Regions from separate parts of the Peribacillus sp. NPDC046944 genome, predicted to be linked through region 2. Evidence: riboswitches for the same ligand, from Rfam matches in the RefSeq annotation. Region 2 holds a riboswitch; the other holds the start of a gene.
What was found. Region 2 has a riboswitch for thiamine pyrophosphate ahead of tenA (thiaminase II). Riboswitches for the same ligand answer to the same signal wherever they lie in the genome.
Positions count from the first base shown of each region.

Region 1: linked by a shared signal. The riboswitch ahead of thiT (energy-coupled thiamine transporter ThiT) and the one ahead of tenA (thiaminase II) in region 2 are both predicted to bind thiamine pyrophosphate.

Region 1 is NZ_JBNNML010000010.1:74,804-81,000, reverse strand. Features, by position in the region: gene ACQKIC_RS17165 (histidine kinase N-terminal domain-containing protein) at 1-130, opposite strand, end outside; gene ACQKIC_RS17160 (cation diffusion facilitator family transporter) at 354-1,241, opposite strand; TPP riboswitch at 1,492-1,594, shown strand; gene thiT (energy-coupled thiamine transporter ThiT) at 1,693-2,274, shown strand; gene ACQKIC_RS17150 (universal stress protein) at 2,327-2,851, opposite strand; gene ACQKIC_RS17145 (transglycosylase domain-containing protein) at 3,142-5,118, shown strand; gene ACQKIC_RS17140 (hypothetical protein) at 5,298-5,603, opposite strand; gene iadA (beta-aspartyl-peptidase) at 5,780-6,197, shown strand, end outside.
Region 2 is NZ_JBNNML010000004.1:76,377-82,573, forward strand. Features, by position in the region: gene ACQKIC_RS08600 (MFS transporter) at 1-263, shown strand, start outside; gene thiE (thiamine phosphate synthase) at 302-937, opposite strand; gene thiM (hydroxyethylthiazole kinase) at 918-1,733, opposite strand; gene thiD (bifunctional hydroxymethylpyrimidine kinase/phosphomethylpyrimidine kinase) at 1,730-2,536, opposite strand; gene thiW (energy coupling factor transporter S component ThiW) at 2,505-3,038, opposite strand; gene tenA (thiaminase II) at 3,039-3,728, opposite strand; TPP riboswitch at 3,834-3,926, opposite strand; TPP riboswitch at 3,995-4,100, opposite strand; SAM riboswitch class I at 4,412-4,515, shown strand; gene ACQKIC_RS08630 (Fur-regulated basic protein FbpA) at 4,614-4,877, shown strand; gene ACQKIC_RS08635 (aspartyl-phosphate phosphatase Spo0E family protein) at 5,104-5,280, shown strand; gene ACQKIC_RS08640 (N-acetyltransferase family protein) at 5,336-5,860, opposite strand; gene ACQKIC_RS08645 (GDSL-type esterase/lipase family protein) at 6,007-6,197, shown strand, end outside.

The DNA of each region.
Region 1 (6,197 bases), on a different contig from region 2:
TTTCTATTTCTTCTTCAAAATATTCTATATAGCCATCTGACAAATGCTTTAATCGCTCTTTCCATTCGGTAAGGATAGTAGTTTTATGAGAAGATAGGAAGTGAAGAGTCATTTCTCGATTCAATACCATTTTGCCCTCCATGTGTAGGAAAATGAATTTATCTTACTTAATTATGAATGAATTAGAATATAATTCCAAAATGTAATATATGGTTTTAATAATAACAGATTGAAAGCGTTCTTTAAATACTCATTCATGCGGTAAATGATCGGTAAAAGGGGAAAGGCTTTGTTTATATTAGGTAAACATTGTATTAATAGGGGGTTTACACATATAAAAAAGGCACCGTTCATTATTGACGGGTACCTTTTTTTTGAAATGTATAGGGTTCGATATGGACAATGACATGTTTGATGTCATGTTCCTTTAATAAGTTTTCTTCAACCTTCACTGTAATGTCATGACTTTGGATGACGGTCAAGAGCGGATTGACATGCACGGTTGTTTCAACCAGAATTTCATTCCCATGCATCCGAGCTTTAATTTCACTCATGTCTTTCACCCCATCCGTCAACAGGATGGTTTGACCTATTTGTTGGAGATGCTGTTCATCGAAACCGTCGGTCAAGGAAAGTGAAGCGTCGTGGAAAATATCCCAAGCCGTTTTGCAGATCATCAGACCTACCACTAAAGCCGCAACCGCATCCAACCAGTCTATGCCGATTGTGGTACCGATAATACCTACGAAAGCACCGATACTGACAAGAGCATCAGAACGGTTGTCCTGTGCGACAGCATGGATGGAGGCGCTGTTTATTTTTTTGCTTAAAGCCAAGTTGTAACGATAAACCCCGTACATGAAGATGGCGGAGAATAAAGCGACATAAGCTGTGAACATATTCGGTACAACTGTCGCATCCTGCGAAAAGAATGATTCGATGGCGCTGTATATGACCTGTAATCCGACGGTGATCATAATGAAGGCGGCAACCAGAGACGCTACGGTTTCAGCTCTCAGATGACCGTATGAATGATTATTATCAGGTGGTCGCCTTGATATTTTTAAGCCTATTAATACAGCGACAGAGGCAATGATATCGGTCGTGTTGTTTAAACCATCTGCCCAAAGTCCTTTCGAGTCTCCAAAGTAACCAAACGTTAATTTGAGGGCCGACAAGAATATGTATGCGGCTATACTGATATAGGCGCCCTTTTCAGCAGAAATTGAATGTTTATCCATGTCTTTTCCCCCTCGTGCAAAATAACCTTTATAAAGATATCAAATTGAACCCTAGTGAGTCTATAGAAAAATTGTCGTCTTTATCCATCTAACTTGGCATATGGCATGTGTATTGAGGCCATGTAAAGAAGTTGGCTGGATGAAAAAATATAACCAGTAATAGGGAAAAACGCTCGTGGATATAATCGTGTTATTTACTTGTCAATTAGAGAAACTAGTAGTATATTCTAACCGAGGAACAAAAATTAAATACTTCCACAAGGGGAGCCAAGATGGCTGAGAGTGAACGGTTGAGTTCAGACCCTATGAACCTGTTAGTTAGTACTAGCGTAGGGATGTGGTTTTGGATAGCAATACTGGGCATCCATTACCGCCCTGGTGTTGCTTTTTTGCATGCCGAAAAAGCGACACGGGACTCATGGGCACTTTTGCACGTGGAGAAGGGTGAGAGATGATGAAACATAAAACATTATTCATGACAGAGGTCGCGATTTTTTCTGCATTGGCATTACTGCTGGATATAGTCTCCGGTTTTGTCTTTGCAAGGATATGGCCACAGGGGGGATCGATTTCCATTGCCATGGTACCGATATTCTTAATGGCCTATCGTTGGGGAATCAAGGGCGGAATGGCCACCGGTTTACTATTGGGGCTTTTGCAGATTGCCACTGGTTTGGCATTTCTGGCAACGCCGCTTCAAGGATTTATCGAATATTTCCTTGCTTTTACCGCCGTGGGATTATCCGGGTTGTTCATGAATAAATTTGTGAATAACCGTAAAGGGGGAAAACGGTTAAGAGGGGATATATATGCGGTTTGTGGCATGTTTGTGGGGAGCTTCCTGAGGTTTCTTTGCCATTTTACAGCAGGTATCGTTTTCTTTGGGGAATATGCGCCAGATGGGCAACCAGTCGTCCTCTATTCCTTGATTTACAATGGGACATATATGCTGTTTAGTTTTATTTTATCAGCAATCGTGGTAATGGTGCTCTATTCGGCTGCTTCGAATGTCTTGTTGAAGAAAGCCATCTAAAGACAGACCTTTTAAAAGGGCCGGCTCGATTATGAGCCGGTCCTTTTCTCCATTATTTTGCAATAAATACCGAGCATGGTGCCTGCTTGGCTATGGAACTGCTGGTGCTTCCGAGGAAGAACTTTTCCAGGCCGCTTTTTGCACTGTTGCCGACGATGATTAAATCGGCGTTCGTCCGCTTTGCATAGTCACATATGCTATCCGTGGCATTTCCCTCTAAAATCTCGATATTTCCATTAACCTGGCATTCACTGAGCAACCTCATCATATTGCTTTCAGCCATCCTCACATTGTTTTCATGAACGGTGGGAGTATCGTTCATGTGCATTTGACTTTGTTGTTCTACTTCTGTTACGGGATGCGTTTGTGAAGGGTCGACATAAAATCCTGCTGCCGGTACGAACCCAGGAGCGGATGCACTCTCGAGGATACGGCTTTCACCTTTTGGATTCAGAACTTGAACAATGGTCAATTCAGCTTCCGGAAAGGCCTTTTTTAATGAAGCTCCATATTCCACGGCGCGGTTGCTCTCTTCATTTCCATCATAAGCGGCGACGATACGTTTTAATTGTTTCATCTAAGATCATCTCTCCCCATAATTTGTCATTATAGGTTATATACCCGTTTTTATTGGTTTCATGCCTTTTTCAGGTGTATATTGATTTATAAATGTGGGTAAAGGGTATGGAAAAAGAAAAGACTAGGCATGAAAGGGAGAAATATTGTAGGCACTTTGTATGGAAAAGGATAATGGGAAAAATGTTGTGGAATTTGTTTTCCCTTTTAGCCATTGCAAGAGTTTTCTTTCATAAAAAGGGCAAAATATTTTTAATGGAGCATGTCGCATCTGGGAAAATGGGGGTACAAATGAGAGCGTTATTGAAAATAGGTCTTATAATTATATCAATCATTGTCGTAGTGGGAGCCGGTTTGTTCATATATTTTAAACAAACTGTGGATATAAGCAATCTCCAGGATCAACTTCAGCAACCGACCAAGATTTATGACGAGGATGGGAACTTAGCCAGTACCGTCACGGCTAATAAATCGGAAGGCGTCGCGATAGAGGAGATCCCGGAACATCTCATTCAAGCGGTCGTATCCATTGAGGATCACCGTTTTTATGAACATCATGGCATAGATTATCAAGCGATCATGCGTGCGATGGTGAAAAATGTCAAGGCGAAAAGCGTTGTTGAAGGCGGGAGCACACTTACCCAACAACTTGTAAAAATCACCATGCTTGAATCAGATCGGACCTTGAAAAGAAAGATAGAAGAGTTTTTCATCGCTCAAGAATTGGAACGTACGTATACAAAGGATGAAATTTTAGAAATGTATGTGAATCAAGTTTATTTTGGACATGGAGCATGGGGACTCAAAAAGGCAGCGAACATATATTTTTCAAAAGATGTTTCTGAGTTAACCGTCGCCGAAGGGGCTTTGCTTGCTGGGGTCATTAACTTGCCTTCCAAGCTTGATCCGTACAAAAATCCAGAAGGGGCGGTTAAACGACGGGATTTGGTACTGTCTAGAATGACCGAACACGGATATTTGACCGAAGAGGAAGCGGCTTCTGCCAAAAAGGATGAAGTATCACTACAGTTAGGTGAAGATACAGATCCTTTAAAAGGGAAGTATCCTTATTATATAGACCATGTCCTATCTGAAGCCTCCACCATGTATGGATTGGAGCTCCAGCAATTACTCACTAGGGGCTATAGAATATATACCACATTAGATCAACCGATGCAGCAGGCTGCCGAATCAGTCTATAGCCAGGATGCCAATTTCCCTTCTGGGACAAGCAATGACATATTGGTGCAAAGTGGGACGGTCCTTCTTCATCCTAAAACAGGCGGCATTAAGGCACTTGTTGGGGGGAGGGGCGAGCATCAATTCATGGGATATAATCGGGCGACGCAACTGAAAAGATCTCCTGGTTCGTCGATTAAACCGCTCGCTGTTTATACACCGGCAATTGAAGAAGGATATGAAATGACCGACTCTTTAAAAGACGAGAAGATGGAGTTCGGGAATTATGAACCATCGAATTTGAGCGGCACTTATAAAGGGGAGGTCCCAATGTATGAAGCCGTGATGAATTCCTTGAATGTGCCAACCGTTTGGCTCCTGAATGAAATTGGAATCGACAAGGGGCTGGATGCGCTCAAACGGTTTGGGATTCCTTATGACAAAAAAAATGACCGAAATCTATCGATAGCCTTAGGCGGGATGGATAAAGGGGTGTCCCCACTCCAAATGGCAGGAGCTTATGCGGCGTTTGCAAATGAAGGAAAGCGAAACGAAGCGCATGCCATTATAAAAATAGAAGACACGGATGGGAAAGAAATAGCAGCCTGGAAGGAAAAGAAGACAAAGGTGGCTTCGAAGGATGTCGTCGATAAGATGAATGCGATGCTTCTTGGGACAGTTAACTATGGAACGGCTAAAAATGCCGCGGTCTCTGGCTATGAAATCGCAGGAAAGACAGGATCCACACAGGTCCCGATCGAAGGAATATCAGGTGTGAAGGATCAATGGTTCGTGGGATACACCCCTTCTTTAGTAGGAGCTGTATGGGCTGGCTACGATAAAACGGATAAAGAACATTATTTAACCACTAACAGCAGCCAGGGAAGTACACTCATCTTTCAAAAGATCATGGCTCAGGCCTTACAGAACGAAACGGCTGAATCATTTCATGCAGAAGACATCGGACCATTGATAGCGGAACAGCAGGAAAAGGAAGAAGAAGAGGAAAGGAAGCAATATTGGATTGATAAGGGGAATGAAATCAAGGAGGGGCTTGGTAAGTGGAAAACATGGGATTTTCCTTGGTGATGATTGGGGATATATCCATATTCCCAGTAAATGAAAAAAAGCTGTCATTATTGACAGCTTTTTTTCCCTCATTAAAAGATGAAATTTACAACTAAACCGATTACGACGATAGCCCCGATAATCATTAAAATGGTTCTCATATCTATACACCTCATTTATATGTAATTTTTTTTCGTATATTAAATCCCAACGGTTTGGTTGGAGTGAAATCCTATTTTTTCATCATTTTCTTTACAAATGGCCTGAACCTTTTCCAGCATTGCATGTACATTTTGTCCTTCTAGGATCACTTTCATATCCACACACTCTTGTAGAATGAGAACGAATGATACAAATGTTGAAAGTTTTGTGGCATCGACCATTTTATGATTGCAGATAAAGTAGATGTTTCCTTTGAATTCTTTTGTCACTTGGTATAAGTTCATGATTTGACGCATGGATAATCGTGTATTTGTTTTAATATCAGCAGAAATTACTTTGTTCATGGTTGTTTACTCCTTTAATTTTTATATAATTAAATGCTTGTGCCGTAATACTTATAAGATAGAAAAACTAAGTTAAGTTCTTTTGAATTCATGTAATTGGGTTATGGTGTATATTTACCCGCGTATATCGTTTTGAAACCTATTAGAATATTTAAACTTGGAGGGAGTTTGGCCCTATGCTGACACTGATAAAGAATGGTGAGGTTTATACGCCGGAATACATAGGTAAGAAAGACGTTTTGTTGGTCGGAAAACAAATTGGCTTCATTGAGGATAAAATCGACGTCCCTGCCAATTTCGTTGAAATGCAAGTGATTGACGCGAACGGTCGAATCATTGTACCAGGTTTTATCGATGCACATGTTCATATCATCGGTGGCGGCGGTGAAGGGGGATTCAAAACAAGAACGCCCGAAATTCAGTTGACCGATGCGACGCTAGCCGGTATCACGACATTAGTCGGGGTCATTGGCACGGATGGAACGACAAGGACGATGCCGGACTTGCTTGCTAAAGCGAGGGCCCTAGAAGAAGAAGGGATTAGTTGCTTCGTTCAAACAGGTTCGTACCAAGTCCCGGTGAAGACCCTAATGG
Region 2 (6,197 bases):
TATCGTTTTTCAACTTAGGTGCATGGGGGGCGCTTTATGCGTATACACCTGAACAGTATCCAACCGTCATTCGTGGAACCGGGACGGGGTTAGCAGCTGGAGTCGGACGCGTCGGGGGCATTTTGGGGCCGTTGCTTGTCGGGTATCTAGTTGCTGGAGATACAGCGATATCGACCATCTTCACGATTTTTACAATCGCAATTTTAATTGGTGCTGTTGCTGTGGCATTTGGAAAAGAAACGAAGAATACCATTCTTTCATAAAGGAAGGAGGATGACTCGAAATGAGCATCCTCCTTCTATTAATTAGTGAATCTTTTTATAGTGTATGAAAGGAGTGTAGCCACGTCCATTGGATTTTTTGCCTGTGTAATGGCAGAGACGACCGCAGCACCGGCAATTCCACTTTTAGAAAGCCTGTTGATATTATCCGCTGTAATCCCACCGATCGCAACGGCAGGAATCGAGGTACTGTGACAAATTCTCTCCAGTTCCCCTTTTTTCAAAGCAGTTGCGTCTTGTTTCGTTTTTGTCGGGAATACAGAGCCAACACCAATATAGTCAGCGCCATTGTTTTCAGCTTCAAGGGCCTCCTCCAAGGTAGAGACGGATACTCCAATGATCATATTGTCAGGAACAAGGGTCTTGATGATGGGAAGAGGAAGGTCATCCTGCCCAACATGAATTCCATCCGCTCCTACAGCAAGCGCAATATCCACGCGGTCATTAATGATTAACGGAATCGAAAGTTCATCAAGGACCCCTTTTAATAGAGAAGCTTTTTGATAAAAAGTAAGGGAAGATGCCTGCTTTTCTCTAAGTTGGACGGCCGTAACTCCGCCTGAAACCGCCTCGGTGATGATAGTGGTCATGTCCTCGACGGCTAATGATTCTTCCGTGACTAAATAAAGGCTCAAATCAAATGGCACTTTCTTCATGCATTTTCACCTCGTATTTCCATATGGAATCATTCATTCCTGAGATGGCATCGATAATCCGTGTCCGGTATGTCCCTGTGCCATCATTTTTTTCAAGGGTTCTGGCAGCAAGCTCACCAGAGATGCTCATGGTTGAAATTCCTGCGATAGCAGCTGAATAGTAATCCTCCGTAATTCCGCAGAAGACCCCAATCAAGGCCGTCGACATACAGCCGGTGCCGGTCACCTTTGTTAAAAGAGGGCTTCCATTATCGATGATGGACGTACGTGAAGAGTCACTAACGGCATCCTTGGCTCCACTCACGACGACAACACTCTTCAGTTTTCTAGCAGCACGTAGGGATAGTTCTGCATTGCTCATGGAAAGGGGTCCTGAATCGACCCCTCGCGTGACGATATCGCCTCCCATTAGCCGATGGACTTCACTTGCATTGCCGCGAATAATCTGGACAGTGATTGAATCGAGCAGTTCCATCGCTTTCTCTGTTCGGTAAGGGGTGGAACCGACGCCCACAGGATCTAAAATTACGGGTATATGGCAATCGTTCGCTGTTTTCCCGGCAATCGCCATCGCCTCCAAGGGAACATCATCCAGTGTACCTAAGTTAATCACCAGTGCTTGTGCCAGTTTGACCATGTCCGCCACTTCTTTTGGATTGGAAGTCATAACGGGAGAACCACCAATTGCCAGGGTAGCATTGGCACAATCATTTGCAGTAACAAAGTTGGTGATTTGGTGGACGAGTGGTTGTTTCTTTCTCACTCTGCCAAATAAGTCTGCAACGGATGTATTCATGTGAAATCACTCCGTTCCTTTTTATAAAATTGATGGAAATGGTGAACGGGTCCGTGTCCCTTACCGAGTTCTAAGCTATTTCGTATCGCTTCTGAAATATAGATTTTCGCTTGTTCAATGGACGTCGCTAAAGGAAGTCCATTAGCAAGATTAGATGCAATGGCAGAGGAAAGGGTACAGCCAGTTCCATGCGTATTTTTCGTATGAATGCGTTCACCCTTGATCCAAGAGAACTCCTTGCCATCATAAAAGAGATCATTTGGATTTCCTGCTGCATGTCCTCCTTTCAGTAAAACAGCCTTCGGACCCAGTTCCAGAATAGCGGTACATGCCTTATAAAAGTCCTGCTTCGTCCGGATCGGGAATCCGGTAAGGACCTCTGCTTCCGGTATATTCGGCGTGACAAGTGTAGCAAGTGGAAGTAAATCGATTTTTAACGACGAAACGGCCCTCTCATCTAACAGATGGTGTCCACTTTTGGAAATCATGACAGGATCAAGGACGACGATAGCCGGTTTAAATAATTTTATTGAATGGGCGACGGTTTCGACCGTCTCCTTTGATCCAAGCATCCCTATTTTTACTGCGTCGACACGAATGTCTTCAAATACGGCCGCAATTTGATCGGTGATCACAGGGAGATCGATGGGCTGTACAGATCGAACTTCCAAGGTATTCTGTGCCGTAACGGCGGTGATAACAGACATGCCATAAACCCGATGGGCCGAAAATGTTTTTAAATCAGCTTGGATGCCGGCTCCGCCCCCAGAGTCAGATCCGGCGATCGTTAGTGCCCTTTTCATAAAAAAACCCCTTCATATAATGATTTTTTAAGAGAACTTTCAATAAAAGAAAGCCTATAATTGCGCCCGTTAAAGAACTAAGAAGAAAAGCTGGCAGAAAACCAAAAAGTGCCGCTTTTTTTCCCAATAATAAAAGCGCGATCGGATAACAGGCGATGGATCCGAGAATGCCTGTCCCCACTATTTCTCCCAAGCAGGCGTGTCCCATCCTTCTTGTTTTTTGGTAGAGGAAGGCCGCCAGCAGGGCACCAACCATGCTTCCCGGAAATGCAAAAATGGAACCTGTACCTGTCATGTTCCTGATAAGGGATACTAAAAAGGCCTGGGTCACAGCAAAAAGCGGCCCCAACATAACGGCTGTCATGACGTTGGTTACATGTTGAATAGGAAACACCTTCGCAAAACCAACAGGGATGTAAACGAATGAGCTAGTCAGGGTAGTGATGGCCGTGAACAAGCTAGTCAACGTCATTTTCCGTAACAAGTTACCAGTATCTAGCATTTAAAGAGGCCAATCCTGTTCGTTGTGAACCATGTCCCAAAATAAATATTCATATCGGGAGGTCATTAAAAAGTGTTTCTCTAATCTTTTCAATTCCCCCTCAGGCATATCTTCCGTCAGTTCGTCTAACAGCTTGGCCAACCATTTGTGCGCATCTGCGAATTCGGGGGATGCATACGATTGAATCCAAGCGATATAACGATTTGTTTCTAGTGCTGGACCATTTTGTTCTTTTAATAACGAGCCAATTTCATAGTAATCCCAGGCACAAGGAAGTAAGCAGGCAATAAGGTCGGCTAAAGTTCCATGATGGGCAGCATTGAGCATATAACCTGTATAGGCAAGGGTAATCGGAGTTGGTTCGGTATTTTCCAATTCCTCAGAACTAATTCCGAACTCCTTGCAGTAGCTCCTATGCAAATCCATTTCTACCTGTAGAGTCTCATTTAAAATACTCGCAAATTTGGTCATGATCTCAAGGTTAGTGGCCTTGATGGTCCCTAAGGCAAAAAGCTTGGCATAATCCATAAGATAGATATAGTCCTGCTTTAAGTAATAGGCGAATTTCTTTTCTGATAGTGTCCCGTCTCCAATTGCTTGAACGAAAGGATGAGTATGATTCTTTTTCCAAATTTCTTTTGAACGTTCGTGAAGTCTAGCACTGAAAGTTTTCATTTGGGTTTTCGCCATGATTTTTCCCCCTTATAATTCATTCACATACAAAGGAGGGGAGTGTCCAAAAATGAAGAACAGCCGCTTTCATATAGAAAGCGGCTGTTCTAGGAATGTACGAATCCCTTTTTCAACCTGCTTTCCTCCGCTGGTATGACCAGATCAGGTACAAAGGGTTTGATTCTCAGCCTATTAATGGCTCCCCTAGCAGTTTATTATTCAATTAAACGAAAACCCCGTTCCTGAAAACGGAACGGGGCAGATGGATGAAGTCAAATATACGACGACGATATCATCCACTTTCCTCCGCCGGCATCACCCGGATCAGGTTCAAAGGGTCCGGAACATCATTCCATCTCAGTCTTTTAGAAGACTCCCCTAGTGGTATTTCGTATGTGATTATTGTCATCATATCAGATAAAAAGGAAAATGCAACCTTTGAATCCAATAGAATTTTATGAGTATCTTGTGGCGTGAAAGGGGTAGTAGGATAAAATCCCCATTGGCAAATGGAGCATACCTAACCCACGGTCAATTGGAGGAAAATATAGTTATTAGCAAAATAGGGATATGGTCTTACCTTGTGCTAAAAGGGCACACGGAAAAATAATATAAAAATTAAAAATTAAAAATTATTTGAATGCAATTGACTTATCCTTGCAAGTGGGATAAAATCATGTCAAAATCATTTATATTCTGTATTCTTATCCAGAGAGGTGGAGGGACTTGGCCCTATGAAACCTCGGCAACAGACCCATCGGGGAACTGTGCTTCTTCCAACAAGCAATCGCTTGGAAGATAAGAAGAGACGAACGGACCTCTGTCGACCTCTTCTTGGATTAGAAGGGGTTTTTATTTTTGTCAAATAGGGTTTAAGAATCCCGTACAACAGGTATATATATTTTGGCTTTAGCAAAGCCTATAAGATTAGGGGCATTATATGTGGAAAATATGAATAAAAGGAAAGGGGCCATTCATATGGCAGAGTTTTTCGAGAAAAAAGAACAGAGGAGAGCATTGTTGATAGAAGAACTATTATCAAATGGTGTATACAAAACCTCTGATGAAAAGCATCTCTATGATGCTCCATTAAAAGCTCTTGAAGATGAATATAAGATTGTTATAGATAAATCAGGTAATGAGTCACCTCCAGAGTGCATGACTTAGTTAACCTATAGTGAACAATCAAAGAGAAAAAGCATTTGCTGTGTAAAGGCAAATGCTTTTTCTCTTTGAACTGACATAAAAAGTACAAAATAGAAAAATATAATGGGTATTTTGTCACATTTCACTAGTGAAATAACATATTTAAAACATGTAAAATGATTGATTTCGCCTAGTGCTTTGGTTATGATAAAAATGTAAAATAATTGAAAAATAGGAAGTGATTATATTGAAGCCTCCTCATATAACAACAGTTGAAAAAATTGAAGAAAAACGAAAAGAAATGATTATGTTAGCAAAAAATTATGGTTTGACAAGCAGGATGACCATTCAAGCAAGTCAAGAGTTGGATTCTTTATTGAATGCGGTCACACATATAAAATTCCTGGGAGTTTGTCGCGAATAATCAGTACATCCCACTAGACCATTCAAATCCAGGCAATCGCCTTTTGCAATGGAAGTCATGTAGTGACACGTTTACCAAGAATGACCAAATCGCGTTCCACTCCATCGAGTTCTGCTATTTTCGGTAAATGCGCCCATTTTTCAAAACCAAATTTTGAAAAAAGCTTAATACTTGGTGCATTGTGTGCGAAAATAAATCCAAGAAGTGTCTTAATCCCTATCTTCGGACTCACCTCTATAGCCTTTTGGATTGAAAGTTGTCCAATTCCTTTCCCACGGAACTCCTCATCTATATAGATGCTAATTTCAGCGGTAAAATCATATGCGGGTCTACCATAAAAAGATTGAAAACTCATCCACCCAGCTGTTTTTCCATCATGTATGATCATATATAATGGCCGTTTGAGAATATGATGTTCCTCAAACCATTTGAGCCGTGATTCTACTGTAACTGGTTCTGTATCCGCAGTGACCATCCTCGAAGGTACTGTAGAATTGTAAATTTCAATAATTTTAGGCAAATCCTCAAATATTGCTTCCCTGAATTCTATAAACTCCTTCATCATTAAGCTCCAATCCATTTATTATGGCATTCCAATCACCTGAGTACAGGTGCATCATGCAATTTAAGTTTTTTATTAGATTATTCGAATGTTAGGCTTGTCCTCTTTTTGGGTATTTAAAAATAAAATACTTCCTAGTGAATACAAAAGGAGAAGCAAAACAAATGAAGAAAATCGTTGGCTTATTTTTTATTGTACTTGTTATTTGTTTAGTTGCCTATGCGTTTCAGGCAGTAGATGCGAAAAACGATCAAAGAGTCATGGCATTTGGAGATTCTTTGACTTATGGAAAGGGCGATAAAGAAGGGGAAGGATATATTGATGACTTGAAACATAAAACGAATGATTCCGATTC